2 regions of the Vreelandella venusta genome follow, and region 2 is predicted to be linked to the other one. Evidence: riboswitches for the same ligand, from Rfam matches in the RefSeq annotation. Region 2 holds a riboswitch; the other holds the start of a gene.
The links. Region 2 has a riboswitch for thiamine pyrophosphate ahead of IR195_RS14875 (SLC5/6 family protein). Riboswitches for the same ligand answer to the same signal wherever they lie in the genome.
Positions count from the first base shown of each region.

Region 1: linked by a shared signal. The riboswitch ahead of thiM (hydroxyethylthiazole kinase) and the one ahead of IR195_RS14875 (SLC5/6 family protein) in region 2 are both predicted to bind thiamine pyrophosphate.

Region 1 covers NZ_CP065135.1:223,385-232,455, reverse strand. The annotation lists gene IR195_RS01120 (type I restriction endonuclease) at 763-1,845, opposite strand; gene IR195_RS20590 (S24 family peptidase) at 1,909-2,067, opposite strand; gene IR195_RS01110 (hypothetical protein) at 2,132-2,272, shown strand; gene IR195_RS01105 (metal ABC transporter ATP-binding protein) at 2,726-3,460, shown strand; gene IR195_RS01100 (metal ABC transporter permease) at 3,444-4,334, shown strand; gene IR195_RS01095 (metal ABC transporter solute-binding protein, Zn/Mn family) at 4,363-5,442, shown strand; gene IR195_RS01090 (cupin domain-containing protein) at 5,565-6,257, shown strand; gene IR195_RS01085 (DUF6164 family protein) at 6,267-6,632, opposite strand; gene gloA (lactoylglutathione lyase) at 6,634-7,167, opposite strand; gene IR195_RS01075 (hypothetical protein) at 7,413-7,757, shown strand; TPP riboswitch at 7,812-7,907, shown strand; gene thiM (hydroxyethylthiazole kinase) at 7,932-8,741, shown strand; gene thiE (thiamine phosphate synthase) at 8,731-9,071, shown strand, end outside.
Region 2 covers NZ_CP065135.1:3,159,690-3,168,760, reverse strand. The annotation lists gene IR195_RS14895 (TRAP transporter large permease) at 1-1,171, shown strand, start outside; gene IR195_RS14890 (CoA-acylating methylmalonate-semialdehyde dehydrogenase) at 1,389-2,888, shown strand; gene IR195_RS14885 (hypothetical protein) at 2,938-3,633, opposite strand; gene IR195_RS14880 (peroxidase-related enzyme) at 3,833-4,414, shown strand; TPP riboswitch at 4,514-4,621, shown strand; gene IR195_RS14875 (SLC5/6 family protein) at 4,611-5,999, shown strand; gene IR195_RS14870 (magnesium transporter CorA family protein) at 6,034-7,002, shown strand; gene IR195_RS14865 (NnrU family protein) at 7,119-7,697, shown strand; gene IR195_RS14860 (zinc-binding dehydrogenase) at 7,830-8,996, shown strand; gene IR195_RS14855 (proline racemase family protein) at 9,008-9,071, shown strand, end outside.

The DNA of each region.
Region 1 (9,071 bases), 1.5 Mb from region 2:
CTCTAGATGGCAGTTACCGAAACACACCCCAATCATTATGTTAAAGCAGTTTTATTTTTGAACACTCTCTTCCTCACCATATTTAACAATTAAAGCACCATTGTGTTGATGACGCCGAAACTGAGAGAGCATTCACACCGACTAAACACTGAACTGCCTGGGCGGCAACACCTAACCTACTAATTAATGAAGGTAATGCACATTTCGAGTAGCGCGGCGTAAGCGTTAGCGCACCCGCGAAAGGAACTTGGCAGGTGTATATTGGCGGTAAGCGCTTTGAAGTTGCGCTGCTCAATCTCGCAAAACAGTAGGACATGGACACTGTAATGAACCTGGCCAGATTGTTCTGTGATTACGGCATAAGTGTTGTGCAGGCTGATCGTGATCAGCCTGATCTTAATGTAGGCCATGGAATCACGGTGTGCTTACGACGGGGGAGTTAGGCGATGGTGTTCATGCCACACTGCCTTGGCGGCGATAGTGAACCGTTTCTTAAGGAATAAGCAGGTAGGTAGTGCAGAATTTGTACCACTCAGGCGAGCCGAGATGCGGGCTGGCGATGTGGCTATTTTCAGCGGTCGGATGCATGTACACCCGACAGGACATTGGTTTGCATTTGTTGACCCCAGTCTGAAGTGGTTACAGCTGACGTTTGCAGACGTCGCAAAACACAAGGTAAATATGCTTACCTTATGAGCCAATTTGTAAGCTTTATTTACTTTGCCAGGCGAAAACAAGCCGGCACAAGGCCGGCTTTAGGGATCATTCGTAGCTTTTTACAACGGCTATCAGAGCGTCTCTGTGATTGAAGATATCCGTCAGTGCGTTTAGATCGTGCTTAACTGATTCATTATCTTGACGAATTTCAATTCTTTTAAAGAATTTGGAATTGAAATGAAGGCGACAGATCGGCTTACGATTGTTGTCATCAAGCAGCACGGCGCAATACGACTTTGCATCTCGCATAAAAACCCTTTCAGGAGCTACTTCGCTGGCAACTATAGCCCGAACCATGTTGTAACCATCGATCTCCTCCTGAGTCGTGACTATCTCATCATCTGTATTTTGAGAAGGTTCTTCGGAGTCCATCTGAATGGACTGTAAGTTAACAGCACCTGACTCATCGCCACTTGTCGTAGCTAATGCCTGTTTAAGCCTTAGAGAAACCTGCTCTTTGATATGTTGAGCCATTGCATCGCGAATAATCGGTGTGAATTCATCAAGAACTTGCTGAGTCATCCGTCCATCAAAGAAATCTTGAGCGATGAATTTGATGAATTCGCGGGGCGGTTCTTTAAGCATCTTGCTAAATGATGCCATCGCAAGATTGGTGTATTTCAGCCGATTTGCGGTACTAAGAATGGTATCGACGTTAAAAACAGGCTTAGCAAATTTCTTCAGTTCTTCGATATCTCTTTCGTTATAGTCCGTCAGACGAAAGGTGAAAAATGGTCTGTTATCTAGCTTGTTTGTGTCATCAAGGTCTGAGTAAAAGCGGTACTCAATACCATTGGTTAAAATCGCAAACTTTGCTTCCGTGCAATTGAAATAGCGGTAGAGCTGGCTGAATTGTGCATCTGCAAGGTCTGTCGTACGGGGCTTACATTCGATGAGGATTGAAAGCACGCCATCATTTTTGATGGCGTAGTCGACCTTCTCGCCTTTCTTCAAGCCAACGTCAGCCGTAAATTCAGGCAGTACCTCGGTCGGATTGAAAACGTCATACCCTAAGCTTTGTATAAATGGCATAACCATCGCATTTTTCGTCGCTTCTTCATTGACAATGTGGTCAAGCTGCTCTTTGGCACGGCTCGCCAGTGTTGCGATTTTTTGTGCTATCTCCATGTTCCCTGCCTTTTTAGTTGGTTTGCTACATCCTCCCAAATGCCCAACGCCCTAAAAAAGAGCTCAAATTTGGAAGCTATTTGTTTCGTCCATTTCGTAGCTGGGATACAGCGTATTGTCAGATATAACTCTAATTCGGTTTCCAGGTAAATGCTGAAGACGCTTAACGTGTACTTGGCCGTCTAATTGAAAAAGAACCCCATCTAACCACTCTTTACCCAACCTCGCTATTGACCTTAGTCATACTTAGCCCACACCGATTCCACGCCAACGCCTTAGGCGCAGCGTGCTACGCTTCGCGTTACTTTTTGTATTTGGGGCGATTCGCTTGTTGCTTGTGTTGGCGGCTCCTGAGCTGGTGTTGCTCATGCTGTCTACGCAAACCCAGGTCTACCGTCTGCTGGCTGGGCGGCTTACGATGAACTGAAGATTGGGATGCAACCCAACCAGCTTCTAACGCGATTTGCTGTTTTCAAGCTGCTCGTTTCGCGGTTGAGCTTGTTACTTTGAACGGTGAGTACGCCCAGCTTGTCTCATCCCAGCAAGTTATTGCTGCTTGACGCTATTAGCTGTGTCGTAGTCGCTGTATGCCACGGTTGTATTAAAGCGGCGCGATTTAATATTGTCAGTGCAATAGGTTTGTCAGCACGCAAGGAGCGCGTAAAATATTGGCCTCTTTATTGGTTTCATCAGCTGTTATGTTATAACTTATTTATTGGTAGCGAGGACACTCAATGAGTGAGCATATGCATCGCCACAACAAGGAAGGTCCTTGTCATTTTTCGCTGATGTCGTTATCTGCCGCGAAGCGGTTGGGTCTAGTGGCGCTGCCGCTGCTGGGATTATGGGGTTTAGTCTTGTGGGCAAGCGGGTGGCCGCTATGAGTGAGCGTTCACTTTCACGCCTGCAACTACATGACTTGCACCTTGCCCAAGGCGGTCGCACGGTACTTGAGCATATCGATGGCGATATAAAACCCGGCGCCATTACCGCGCTCATCGGCGCTAATGGGGCGGGTAAAAGTACGTTGATCCAGGCGATTATGGGTGAACTGCGGCCTATTAGCGGCAAAGTGATTTGCACCGTTGATAAAGCACGCCGCGCATGGTTACCACAACAACTGGCGCTGGATCTTACCTTTCCGATGAGCGTGGAAGAGTTGGTGATGACCGGCAGTTGGCCAAGCCATGGGGCGCTGAAAGGCTACTGTGCGGCGCATTATCGCAAGGGACGCGACATCATGGCGCGCTTGGGCATTTCTCATTTGGCCCACCGCCCTTTGGGTGAGCTTTCCGGTGGCCAGCGCCAGCGGGCGTTGATTGGCCGTACGTTGATGCAGGAAGCGGAGCTTTTGTTACTGGATGAGCCGTTTGCCAACGTGGACAGCGATACGGTGGATATTTTGATTCGCATCTTGCGCCAAATGGCCGATGAAGGCGTGACCATCATTATTGTGCTGCACGACATGGATCACCTGAGCTGCCTAGCTGATGAGGTATTGATGCTAAATGGTGGCCATGGTCGCTGGATAGCGCCTAGCGCGCTTAACCACCAACATGCATCGGCCAAGGTCGTGCCGTTTGCTTTGGGAGGTCGTCATGCTGGCACTGCTTGATGCATGGTTTGTTGCGCCTTTCGATTATGGCTTTATGCGGCGTGCGGTCGTGGGTGGCTTGGCACTTTCGCTTGCTGCTCCTCCGCTGGGCGTGTTTTTGGTGCTACGGGGCATGAGCCTGATTGGCGATGCGATGGCTCACGCTATTTTGCCTGGAGTGGCGCTGGGCTTTTTACTCGCCGGGTTCTCTCTGCCGGTGATGAGTGCCGGTGGCGTTTTGTTCGGCGTAATGGTGGCGTTACTTGCCGGTGCCGTGTCGAAAATGGGCGGCCAGCGGGAAGATGCCGCCATGGCGAGTTTTTTTATTATCTCGCTGGCAGCCGGGGTATTGCTCATTTCTATGGGTGGCAGCAGCGTGGACTTAACCCATGTGCTGTTCGGCTCAATTTTGGCGATTAATTCCACAGCACTTCTGCTCATTGCCTCTATCAGCACGCTGATTGTGGTTATTCTGGCGATCATTTTCCGCGCGTTGGTCGTGGAGTGTTTAGATCCGCTGTTTTTACGCGGGCAAAGCCGCCGTAGCAGCTGGGTACATAGCGTTTTTTTAGGGCTATTAGTGCTGAATTTAACCGCGGGCTTCCAAACCTTGGGCACGTTAATGGCGGTGGGCTTAATGATGCTGCCTGCCACAGCAGCACGGTTTTGGAGTAAGCGGCTGGAAGGCTTGATAGGTATTGCCGTGGTATTGGCCATGATCGCCAGTACCGGCGGGCTGTTGATTTCATTTCATCTTGATACCCCGTCAGGGCCGAGCATTATTTTGCTGGCTGGGGTGGGCTATCTACTGTCGGCACTGTTCGGCCGCTATCACAGCTTAGCCGCTAAGCTGCGGCGTAAGACAACGCCGCTGGCGCTTGAACAGTCGTCATAACTCTTTGTTATTTTTGAAGGAGCGCTGTATGTCGCTTTTCTCTTCATCGCGCTGGTGGGTGGGTGTTTCGGCCATGCTGGCGTTGCCTGCGGCAATGGCTGACGACCGTGTTCAGGTGGTTACCAGCTTCTCTATCTTGGCCGACATGGTCGAAAACGTCGGCGGCGAGCATGTTGACGTGACGTCGCTTGTCGGCCCTGATGGCGATGCCCATGTTTATTCGCCAAGCCCTGGCGATGCCCGCGCGCTGGCCAGCGCAGATATGGTGGTCTTTAACGGACTGCTGTTTGAGGGCTGGATGGAGCGTTTGATTGAGTCGAGCGACTATACCGGTGCCCTGGTCACCGCAACCAACGGCATTCAACCCCGTGCTTTTGCCAAACACGATCATCAAGAACACAGTCATGACGATCATGGCCACGACGACCATGGCCACGACGACCATGGCCACGACGATCATGACCACGGACATGACGAGCACGATCACAGTGAACATGACCATGGTGATGACGACCCTCACGCTTGGCAGGATCTACAGCAGGCAAAGGTCTACGTTACCAATATTCGCGATGGCTTAATCGAAGCAGACAGCGCCAATGCTGAAAGTTATCAAGCGAATGCCGAGCGCTATTTAGCAGCAATAGACGAGGCTGATCGTGAGATTCGTGATTTGCTGAGCGATATTCCCGCTTCCGCCAGCGTGATTACCGGCCACGATTCGTTTGGTTATTTCTCACATGCTTATGGGGTGAACTTTCTTTCCCCTGTCGGCCTGTCTACCGAAGCTGACCCCAGCGGCGCCAGCATGGCCGCGCTGGTGGATGTCATCGAACAGGAAAACGTGCAGGCACTGTTCCACGAGAACATGACCAACCAAGCAATCATTAATCAGCTGGCCGAAGAAACTGGCCTGCCGATTGCTGGCACACTGTATGCCGATGCGCTGGCGAGTGAGGGTGAAGCCAACACTTACTTAGGCATGATGCGTCATAACGCGAACGTGCTGCACTCAGCATTAGCTGAACCGGGTCATGACAACCACGACCACGACCACGACCACGACCACGACCACGACCACGACCACGACCATCATGGTCATGATCATTAAGCCCAAAAGTTAACTATTGAATACCGCCGCCGGGCGGTATTTTTTTGCGTTGCATTTTGTCCCAGGGATGGGGAGACTTGCACTACTGCTGCAAATTTTCACCCTTGCAAAGAGCCAACACCATGCGCCTGAACGCCGATTTTAGCCACTTTGCCAGTGTCACGCCGGATCAGTACCGTTGGGTGGACTCCCCCAGCGCTGGTGTAAAGCGCATGATGCTAGACCGCATTGGCGACGAAGTCGCCAGAGCCACCAGCTTGGTACGCTACGCGCCCAACAGCCAGTTCAATCGCCATACTCATGGTGGTGGTGAAGAAATTTTAGTGCTGGAAGGTGTCTTTGCCGATGAGCATGGTCGCTACCCGGCAGGCAGCTACTTACGCAATCCGATTGGCACTGGCCATACCCCACAAATAGGCGAAGAAGGCGCACTTATTCTGGTGAAGTTACACCAGTTTGATGAAAACGATATTTTGCAACTGGCCGTGCCTGCCCATCGGCTTCCCTGGCAGCCCGACCGACGGCCAGGCATTACTTACAAAATGCTGCACACCTACAGTTCAGAACAGTATGGCCCAGAGCGGGTCAGCCTAGAGCGTTGGGAAGCCGATACACTGGTGTCTTATCCACCGCTTGCCGGTGGTTTAGAGCTGTTTGTACTGGAAGGCTCTCTGCTCTGTGATGGGCAGGAATACGCTACCGGTAGCTGGTGCCGCTACCCAGTAGGTGCGGCGCCTCAGTTACGCGCAGGTAATGAAGGCGTGCAGTTTTACCTAAAACGCGGGCATTTAGCTGCCGTCAATCTACCAAATTAATCTGCCAATTTAGCCCACTAGGCCAATAAACGGCAGCAACGTTAATAGGGCGATTAGCACCACCGCGGCCATTACCAATACGACTTGCACGGGGTGGGCAAGGAAGCGTCGCCATAGTGTTGGCGCACTGCCACTGGCAACTGCTTCTGCGTGCTCTCGGCGTGCGTTTGCTTGGCGCTTTTGCTGATACGCCGCCAATGCTGCTTCAGCGGCCTCACGCTGAGCGGTGTTACGCAGCCAAATGGCATCGACCCCCAGGCGAAAAAAGCCCGCCTGGGTTTCATACACATCAAAGCCCTGCTCATCGAGCAACTGGCGTACTTCCAACGCTTCTTCATCAGTCACGTGGCGTAGCCGAAACAGCAAGTGGGCCATATTAGTCGCCCACGGCTGCCATACGGTCTGCCTGAATCACTTCGATCCAGTAGCCATCTGCATCTTTGACAAAGATAACGTCTTTCATATTGCCTTGGTCCGCGCGCTTGATAAACGTTACTTCATGCTCATCAAACCAAGCTTGAGCAGCTTCTAAATCAGGCACACTAAAGCAGATATGACCGAAGCCTTGGGGCTCAGCGTTACCGTCGTGATAGGCAAAATCCTGCTGATCTTCGGTGCCCCAGTTATGTGTCAACTCCAGCAAGCCTTTCTGACTGAAGGTCCAGGCAGTACGTGCTTGAGCATCTTCTGGCACGCTATCACTGCTTTCGAGATTGGCGAGGAAGTAGAGCGAAAACTGCATCTCTTCGAAATCCAACCGGCGCAGTACCTGCATTCCAAATACCTTGGAGTAGAACGCTAGCGCGCGTTCGGGATCTTTCACCCGCAACATTGTGTGATTTAAGCGAAACCCTTGAGTTTGTGGCGCGACGGGCGCAATACCGGGATGTTGTTCGCCTTGAAAACTCATTTTGCTCTCCTGTTGCTAATACTGATCATTGAATCCATTGAGCCTCACTTACCGCTTACCATGAGGGCTTTAGCGCCATAATACCAGCCCTTACAAGCATGTAGGATTCGCTAGCGCAGTGTCGCAGTCAGCGCACTGGCAATGCTAAACAAAAATCCTACACTTATTATTCATAAGCTTTACAAAAAAGCAGGCTCTGCAACATAAGCGATGCCTCACCGTTGAGACGTCCATAGGAGTTTTCCATGACCGCGATTGATATGACCCTCGGCGCCCACCTAACCCTGAAGCAGTTAGCCCGCGCCATACACAATGGCTTTTCACCGATTGTGGAAGTCGAGTCGATGGATGGTATTTATAAGGTTCGCTTCCATCACGCTAACGGCGTCTCCGATTTAACCAATGCCGATGGCCATGTCAGTACTTTTTTGGGTACTGGTGAAATTCGCGACACCCTTGGCCAGCTGGGTCTTACGCATGGGGTGCTTACGTTTGCCGACCAGTGTGGCGATGAAATGATTGGTGTTGAGGGTAAAGCGATAACGCCTGATGAGATGCTCACCTACGGAACCCGCATCTCGTTTCGTTGATATACGCGCTTCGGTTGCTCAGGCTTTACAGATTGATCTAAGCCAAGGATAGTACCATCACGACAGGGGCGCCCTTGCTTAACGGGCTGAGAAGCACCCTTTGAACCTGAACCGGATAACACCGGCGTAGGGAGTCGTGGTGCAATTGCATCACCTCCCAGCCGGGAGGATATTATGCCTTCACGCCCACTCGGCGATTATCTCCGCGACCTGCGCGCTACCACACCGCTGGTACATTGCATGACTAACTATGTGGCGATGAATAGCACCGCTAATTTGTTATTGGCGACAGGCGCTTCCCCCGCCATGCTGCATGCTCAAGAAGAAGTGGCAGAGTTCACAGCGATTGCTGGCGCGCTATCGATTAATATTGGCACCCTCTCTTCCCCTTGGGCTGACGCCATGGTCATGGCCGCGCGCGCTGCTCATGAAAATCACATCCCGTGGGTGCTTGATCCTGTGGCTGTTGGTGCGACCACATTTCGCCAGCGTGTTTGCGAGACGTTGCTGGCTTATCAGCCTAACGTTATTCGTGGCAATGCCTCAGAAATACAAGCACTTAACGGATTAGCCAACCAGGGGCGTGGGGTTGATGCGACGGCTAGCACCCAAGAAGCGGCAACTGCTGCCATTGCGCTGGCACAGCAACATCGCTGTGTGGTGGCGGTGACTGGCGAGAGCGATTTCATTACCGATGGCACTGACCATTATCGTCTTACAGGCGGGCATGCGCTGATGCCCCGTGTGACGACCTTGGGCTGCGGCTTGAGTGCACTGGTGGCAAGCTTTGTGGCCGCAAACCGCGAGCAGCCGTTGGAGGCCAGCCTAGCGGCTTTGGCGTGTTTTAGCATCGCTGGAAGCCGTGCAGGAGAGCACGCTCAAGGTCCGGGCAGCTTTCAGGTAGCGCTATTGGACGCGCTGTATCAGTTATCCCCTGACGACCTTTCGACTCTTGCTCAATTGGAGGCGGTGCATGCCGTTTGATCTTTCACTCTATTTAGTCACCGATGCGGGTCTTTGTGCTGGCATGGGTCTGGAAAAAACGGTTGAAGCTGCTGTGCAGGGCGGCGTTACCATGGTGCAATTGCGCGATAAGCACGCTAGTGACGAACACATGATCACCCAGGCCAAACGTCTCAAGGCGATGTTGGCTGGTAGTGGCGTCCCTCTGATCATTAATGATCGCCTTAAGGTGGCGCTCGCCAGCCAAGCGGATGGCTTACATGTTGGGCAGAGCGACACGGCTGTTCAGGAAGCGCGCAACACACTTGGCCAGCACGCCATTATCGGGCTTTCAATTAACACGTTTGACCA
Region 2 (9,071 bases):
CAATACGGTGTTGTTTGATTCGTATCCACAGCAGCTGTTTAGCGCCATTGAAAGCTATGGATTGCTGGCGATTCCGTTATTTATGTTGGCGGGCGAATTAATGAATGAAGGCGGTTTAACCCGCCGCTTGATCGCCCTAGCGCGTATTTTAGTAGGAGGATTTCGCGGTGGTCTCGCCTATATCAATTTAGTCGCCAACATGATGATGGCGGCGATTATTGGTTCGGCAGCCTCGCAAATTGCCATTATGTCTCGGGCAATGGTGCCAGCAATGGAGCAGGATGGTTATGACACATCCTACAGCGCAGCGATTACCGCTGCGGGTGGGCTACTGTCGCCGATTATTCCGCCTTCCATGCTGTTTGTGTTGTTTGGCGTCATGGCCCAAGTGCCGATTGCGGAAATGTTTATTGCTGGTTTGCTGCCGGGGCTGCTCTTGGGAACCAGCTTTTTTATCGTGATTGCCTTGGTAGGCTTGGTCCAGCAATACCCTAAAGGTCAGTGGCCTACTCGCCGTCAGGCGCTTCATGACCTGCTTTGGGGGCTGCCTGCTCTACTCATTCCAGTGATTATTATCGGCGGCATTCTATGGGGGGTTGCCACGCCAACGGAATCGGCCGCGCTGGCTTCACTGGCGGCGCTATTGATGGGACGTTTTGTCTACGGTGATCTGCATTTCAGCCAGTTGTCCCAAGTGCTGACGCGTACTGCGATTAACGCCGGCTTAGTGATAATGCTGATTGCCGCTGCTGGTGTGTTTGGCTGGGTGGTGATTTATGAGCAGCTTCCGCAAATGGCCGCCGCATGGATTGCCGCGTTGACCAGCGACCCTTTCGTATTCTTGCTACTGGTGATTGGCGCACTGCTGTTAGTGGGAATGGTGATTGATGGCATTGCGGCGCTAATTTTAGTGGTACCGATTTTAATGCCCATTGCCCAAAGCCAATTCGCGATTAGCCCCTACCAGTTTGGTGTAGTGGTGTGTTTAACCCTGGTAATGGGCCTGTTAACGCCCCCGGTAGGGGCAGGACTGTTTATCGCTTCCTCAATGACGGGGGCGTCGCCGCTTAAAATATTTCGCTCGCTGCTGCCGTTTTTGCTAGCAACGTTAGTGACCCTTATGCTTCTTGCCTGGTTGCCGTGGTTAACCAACGGGCTTATCCAGCGTTAATCGCTATCACATTCATTTCAACCTCTAGCTGAACTGATGCTCTCCACGGTGTTGATGATGCCGTTTAATGGTGGAGTATCAGTTCCAGACTGCCTGCTTGGCACCAAATTGCCCTGCTCTTTATCAAGTGGCTAATTGACGTTTACGTCAACTTGCTGATATACCCTAGGGTTCATCTTTGCGTCTCATAACAAACACAACGTTGAGGAAGGTAGTCATGTCCGTTCGTGAAATCCCTATGTATATCGATGGCCAGCCAGTCATGTCACAAAGCCAGGATTGGCGTGATGTGGTAAACCCGGCCACTCAGGAAGTGGTTGCCAGGGTGCCATTTTGTACTGCCGAAGAGGTAGAACGCGCGATTGCCAGCGCTAAAACAGCTTTTAAAGGGTGGCGTAAAGTGCCGCTTGGCAAGCGCATGCGCATCATGCTGAAACTTCAGGCACTGATACGCGAAAATACGGCTGAATTAGCCGCGCTAATCACCGAAGAGCACGGTAAAACCTTGCCTGACGCTGAAGGTGAAGTAGGGCGTGGTTTAGAAGTCGTTGAGCACGCTTGTTCAATTACCTCGCTGCAGCTGGGTGAGTTAGCGGAAAATGCCGCTAATGAAGTTGATGTTTATACCATGCACCAGCCGCTGGGCGTTGGCGCAGGTATTACCGCCTTCAACTTCCCGATTATGTTGCCCTGTTTTATGTTCCCGCTTGCCATCGCAACGGGTAATACCTTTGTCCTGAAACCATCCGAGCAGGACCCTAGTTCTACCATGCGACTGGTTGAGCTTGCCCATGAAGCGGGCGTCCCGGCCGGCGTTTTAAACGTGGTTCATGGCGGCCCTGATGTGGCCAACCAAATCGCCGACCACCAGGATATTAAAGCACTCTCGTTTATCGGCTCGACCCATGTGGGCTCCTTGCTTTACGACCGTGCCGCCGCCGCTGGAAAGCGTATGCAGTCGATGATGGGAGCTAAAAACCACTGCGTTGTTATGCCGGATGCTAACCGTAGCCAAGCGATTGATAGCCTACTTGGCTCGGCGTTTGGTGCCGCTGGCCAGCGCTGCATGGCTAACTCTGTAGTGGTGCTGGTAGGTGAAGCGCGAGAGTGGCTGAAAGATATTGAGGAAGGCGCACGCAGCATGAAAGTTGGCCCAGGCACCCAGCGCGATGCCGACTTAGGGCCGCTTGTCTCACCACAAGCGAAAGAGCGCGTTGAGCGCTTGATTACAGCGGGTGAAAAAGAGGGCGCTAAACTGCTAATAGACGGCCGTGGTTGCACGGTAGAGGGCTATCCAAACGGCAACTTTGTTGGCCCAACTCTATTTGCCGATGTGACCGCTGATATGACGGTGTACCGGGAAGAAATTTTTGGACCAGTACTATGTGTGGTCAATGTGGAGACGCTGGATGACGCGATTGCGTTTATCAACGCTAACCCTAACGGCAACGGTACGTCGATATTTACCAACTCAGGCTGGGTAGCACGGCGCTTTGAAACGGATATCGACGTCGGCCAGATTGGTATCAATGTGCCGATTCCTGTGCCCGTCGCGTACTTCAGCTTTACTGGGTCGCGAGCTTCCAAGCTTGGCGACTTGGGGCCGAACGGCAAGCAGGCAATTACCTTCTGGACGCAGACCAAAACGGTCACTGCCCGCTGGTTCGAACCAGAAAATGTATCTAGCGGCATTAATAGCACTATTTCGTTGAGCTAATTGCACCATGGAGAAGCCCCGAGCTAAGCGGGGCTTTGACCGTTTCAACTTATGTGATCTGAAATAACGGCAGGCTTCTTTTTAAAAGTTGGCCGATAGGGCCAAGCTGACTGGCGTGCATAACGAGAATGGTGGGAATGGTCATTTGCGCTGTTGTGCTGTGAGGAACTAACAGTGCAAATTCGCCTTCTTCAAGATGAAACTCATGTAGCTCATGCAGGCCATCGGGCGTTTCACACTGAGAGCAGCGGTAGTTGTCATCTTCGCCATAAACTAAGCGATGATACATTTTGAAGAGCGTATAAATGGCTAAACCGCCTTTCAAAGTAGGCCAGCGGGCAGGTGTGCTGCGCAGCGCGTCAGAAACGATGATGCCATCGGCTGCTGCGTTAGCGAATACGCTCGCCAGTGGTGTTGAGAGGAGCGGCGTGCTAGCGCTTAATGACGTCTCGTGTTCTTGAGGGTTAGGAGGGATCTCGTTAGCCACTCGGTGGAAATCATCTAAAGAGGCAAGCGGGAAGTCTTTGTGCTTTAGGTCACTTGGCTCGAAGCCGCCGTTTTCCCAGCCATGGATAACCCTGAGTGTGGCACGCGCGTGCTGCATAGGCAGTGCAAGAAGGGTATGTAGCATTATCCGGATATGCAGCTGACGCTCATCGGTGTTGTTTTTAAACGCGCAGTAAGGGTCGGCAAAAAGAGTATGCAAGCGCCCAGGCGTATGCTCTTTGGCTTCGGAATAATGCATTTTGGTGTTCCTGTTAATTGCCGTTTGATGCATTTTCTGCACGGCTTATAGGTCATTGAATAGTTGAGAGTATGGACAGCGTTTGCCGCGATTGAAAGTCACTTTGTTTAGTGTTTTGTTACCGTATCGCGTTATCTAACAACATAATTGTTTAAGCAAAACAAAAATTTAAAGCTAAAACAGCAAGTGAGGTGTAGCGATGACTGATCGACTTAGCCGTTTCCGTGTACCAGAAACGCTGGATGAACTACCTGACGATATTCGTGATGCAATATTAGAAGTGCAAAGCAAGGCGGGATTTGTGCCCAATGTGTTCTTAATGCTGGCGCATCGCCCTGCGGAGTTTCGCGCTTTTTTTGCTTATCACGATGCTTTGATGGAGCGTGAATCCGACACGCTGACTAAAGCTGAGAAAGAGATGATTGTTGTGGCTACCAGTGCTCGCAATCGTTGCCTCTACTGTGTTGTTGCCCATGGCGCGCTATTGAGAATTTATAGTAAAGATCCCTTAGTCGCTGACAATGTTGCTATCAATCATCTGACGGCAGGGCTAAGCGAACGCCATCGTGTCATGCTGGATTTTGCACTGCACTGCGGGATTGAGGTTGGGGAGTTCTCTGCCACGTGGCAAACAACCTTAGAGAAAGTAGGTTTTACGCTAGAGGACTGTTGGGATATTGGCGCCATTGCTGCTTTTTTCGGCATGTCGAATCGATTAGTGACCATGGCGGGGACGCCGCCCAATGAGGAGTTTTACTTGATGGGACGCCTGCCGCGTTAGCAGGTTAAATACACACATCTAGGCGTGACTCTCGGATAGATTTTACTAACGCCCAGCCTTTACTAACGAGCCGCTTTCACCGAGGATAGCGTCTCCATTCACTGTCGCCAGGGGAGCCCACAGCTGTTGGGCTGAGAATGCGCACTGCGCAGACCCTGGAACCTGATCCGGTTCATACCGGCGGAGGAAGTGCGACATGCCTTACCTAACGTCAGCCGTACTTGGTGCGGCGCTATTCTGTTTTGCCTTGCTGGGCCTGCGTGCACGTCATGTGCAGGGGTCGCTTGATGACTATGTCACGGCACGAAACTCGCAAACCGCTTCCACACTTGGATTCTCCTTTTTAGCCTCGGGAATGGGCGCCTGGATCCTGTTTGCTCCGCCTGAAATTGGTGCCTTTGTGGGGCCGTTAGCGTTGGCAGGGTATGCCCTGGGCTCTGCACTGCCTTTTATTGTGTTGGGGTTGTACGGGCCAAAAATTCGCCGTGCATTGCCAGAAGGCAGAAGCATCGCCGAATTCGCCCACGCGTGTTACGGCAAAGGTGTGCGTCATTGGGTGCTACTGGTGTCCGTAGCCTACATGGGCTGTTTTTTAGCAGCGGAGCTAACCGCGATAGGTGCTATTACCGCACTGCTTTCCGATGTGCCGCCTGCACTAGTGATTATTGGCGTTGCACTCACTACCTTGGTGTATACGGTGATTGGTGGACTGCGTGCAAGTCTCGCAACGGATCGCTGGCAGGCTTGGCTTTTGCTAGCCCTATTATTAGCCGTAGGTAGTGTGGCGATTTGGCGATTACCCACTATGCCAAGCGATGCAGTCATGCCCTCGATTCCTATCGCAAGCGCGTTGAGTGTTGCCCTGACGCTTGTGATTGCGGTGACCGCCGCCAATCTTTTTCACCAAGGTTATTGGCAGCGTGTCTGGGCTGCCCGGGACGATCAGAGCTTAGGTCGCGGTGCTTGGCTAGGTGGCGGTCTGACCGTGTTGGTTGTGATGGTGATTGGCGGTGTCGGCATTATGGCCGCGATGAGCGGTGTTGCTTTGGGCGAACCCCCTATTCCTTTCTTTGCGCTGTTAACCGATGCGCCTGCCTGGATGGCGTTACCTGCATTGGTGTTGGCCGTCACGTTAGTGACCTCAAGTGTCGATACGCTACAAAACGGTATAGCGTCGCTGATAGTAGGGCGTGGCGGTGAGCGACATGCAGCATCTTTAACGACCGCGCGCTGGATAACGGTCGCACTGATGGTGCCGGTGATAGTTATTGCCCTGCAGGGATTGTCGGTTCTACGGCTCTTCTTGATAGCAGACTTGCTTTGCGCTGCCATTGTGGTGCCTGTGCTGCTTGGCCTGTGGCAGCGAATGACGCCAGTTGCGGCGATTGGCGGCGGCATGGCTGGATTAGTTGGGGCAATACTACCGGGGTGGCTAAGCCAGGGAAGTATTTCGGCTGGCATAATGGCGGCTACCTTTCCAGGCAGTATCCCAACGTTAGGGCCTTTTCTAGGGGCGTTGCTGGCGTCTATAGTCGTCAGCATTACACTGGCCTACCTGCCTAAGCGACGAAGCGCTAGGCCGTAACGTTAAGCCGTGAGCTCAATTAACAGGGACGATCATGATTCGCAGCCTACTAACGACGCCAGAAGGTGACGTGCGCGAAGGCGATGAACGCCTCATCGATGACTGGCAAACAATACCCGGCAGCCACCTATGGATAGACATGAAAGGTGAGTCGGAGGAGTGTGAACGTCAGCTATTGGAAGGTTTTGATTGTCATCCAATGGCAATTCAAGATGCCCACAAAGAGCGTCATCCACCGAAAATTGAAGAGTTTGAGCATCATACCCTGATTATTTACCGAGGTATTTCATCGTTTGATGCTCAGCTAAACTTTGTGCCTCAGCAGGTATGCTTCTTTATTGGGGAGCGTTTTCTAATCACGCTGCACGCTGGTGAAGCGCTTAGTATTGAACGGCTCTTTAATGAGCACGGCAAAACGCTGCTGGCGTTATCTCCTGAGCGTGTTGCACTCAAAGTTATGTACACCTCGGCGGGTTTCTACATCGATAGCCTGTTGGAATTTGAAAGCGAGCTAAGCGACATAGAAGATGAGCTTTTGGAGGCTGGTAATGATGTGCTGATGCGGAAAATCACCACCTACCGTTCACGATTGGTAAAGATGCGCCGTATTTTTAGCTACCACAAAGGCATTACCCAAGAGCTTACTGCCTATGACTATGCTCATTTGCCCCGTGGAGAAAGTGAAACACTGCATGCCATCACGGATGTAGAAGAGCGCTTTGAACGCCTATATACACTGACACAAATGTACTATGACATTTGCGGCGATCTCGTTGATGGTTATATTTCGATTTCCTCTCACCAGTTAAATATCACCATGCGCTTATTAACGGTGATTACTGCCATATTTGTGCCACTGACGTTTATTGCCGGTATTTACGGCATGAACTTTGAGTACATGCCCGAGCTGCGCTATCAGTACGGATACTTTTTTGTCTGGGGAGCCATGCTGGGCGTCGGGGGTAGTTTAATCTGGCTATTTAAACGCAAAAACTGGTTCTAAACCCAAATAGCTGCTCGCCATCGGCGAAAAATTGATAGTTCGCCATGTGGTTTGAGCGCTAGTGTGGCATCCTCGCAGTCGACCAATGACCTGCAAATAACCTGAGAGCCACTTTTATGACCATCATGATTATTGGCCTGCTGATTTTTCTTGGCAGCCATTCTGTGCGTATCTTTGCTGAAGACTGGCGTCAGCGACAAATTGTTAACTACGGCGAAAATACCTGGAAGATTGCCTACTCCGTAGTGTCGGCAGTTGGACTGGCGATTGCTATTTACGGTTTTGGACAAACGCGGCTAGATCCTATCTACGTTTGGCTTCCCCCCACGGGGTTACGCCATGCGGTAGCACTGCTGATGGTGCCTGCCTTTATTATGCTGGTGGCAGCCTATGTACCGCGTAATGCTATCAAAGCGAAGCTTGGTCATCCGATGGCGTTGGCCGTAAAAGTTTGGGCATTTTCACACTTGCTGGCCAATGGACGGCTTGGCGATATTGTCTTTTTTGCGGCATTTTTGGTGTGGGCTATTCTGGCCTTTAAGGCAGCCAAAAAGCGTGATCGCCTGCATCCCACTAATCCAGTACCCACCTCGACTCCCGCAACAATAGCCACCGTTGTGATTGGTTTAATAGCCTATGTTTTGTTCGCGCTTTACCTGCATGTGTTAGTTATTGGTGTACCTGTCTTTAGTTAGTGATTATTAATAAATATTAATGGCGTCAATGGGTTATGCTCGTTGGCGCCGTTTGTATTATGACTATTAAGCGGTGGCAAAAGTTTGCTATTGTCAGCTAGGTTCATCCAACATGTCATAAGGGAGAAATTTATGGCCGAAGCTGCACATCAAGTACCGAAAATGATGTCTGCCATGTTGTTAACAGGCCATGGCGACGTAGATAAATTGCAGTATCGGCAGGATGTCACTACCCCTAAACCAGGGGTGGGACAAGTGCTGGTTCAAGTAACCGCAACAGCCAAAAATAATACCGACCGGAAAGCGCGTGAAGGTCTTTACCCTACGAAAGGCAAAGAGGAAGTGACCTCGTTTGCGATGGGGGGATCGCCCACGCTGACGTTCCCTCGTATTCAAGGGGCTGATATTGCTGGACGTGTGGTGGCTGTAGGCGAGGGGGTGGATGCTGCTCGTATTGGAGAACGAGGCCTGCTCGATTTCAATATTTACGCTGATGAGCGCCGCGATATCAATCTGACGCCAGACTATTACGGCCATGGGGCTGATGGTGGCTATGCTGACTTTGTCGCCGTACCAGCCGATCAGTTTCACCATGTTCCCAACCCTGAACTGCGCGATGCAGAGCTTGCTGCGATGGGGATGTGCTCGTATCAGACGGCTTATCACATGATGACGTCTGCCAATGTTAGCGCGGGCGAACGTGTGTTAGTGACCGGCGCCAGTGGTGGAGTTGGAACGGCGTTAATTCAGCTTTGCCGCATTGTGGGCGCTGTTCCTTACGCTGTCAGTCAGCCGGATAAGGCCGATGCGCTGTTAGCGTTGGGTGCCGAAGCCGTCATTGATCGAGGTGATTTGTCGACGTTTGTTGAGCGTGTATTGGCGACCACTGATGGTAAGCCGATTGATGCAGTGATGGACTTGGTCGGTGGGCAGATGACCGATCTGTTTATCGATACCATGATAGTTGATATGCAAGGTCGTAACAGTTATCCGCGGCTTTCCATTGCAGGCGCCAGTGGTGGCAATATCAGCGAGATTATGTGGACTCGCGTCTACTTGTACCAAGTGCAGATTTTCGGTGTTTCCCATGGCACTCGCGAAGAGGCTGAGCAACTGATTGAGTGGATTCGCAGTGGTGCGCTGAAGCCAGTACTACATGGGGCCTTTAAACTCTCAGATCTACATAACGCTGAACGCTACTTTGTAAATCGTGGCAGTAACTACTTGGGAAAAATAGTTATTGTTCCTGATGCGCAGTGGGAAACCCATGGTGCGCCGTTTGCCCTCACTACCGCCTAGGAGTAGTGCTAATGAAGAATCTGCATACGATTCAGCTGATGGATACCCATGCCGGTGGTGATGTTAGCCGTATTG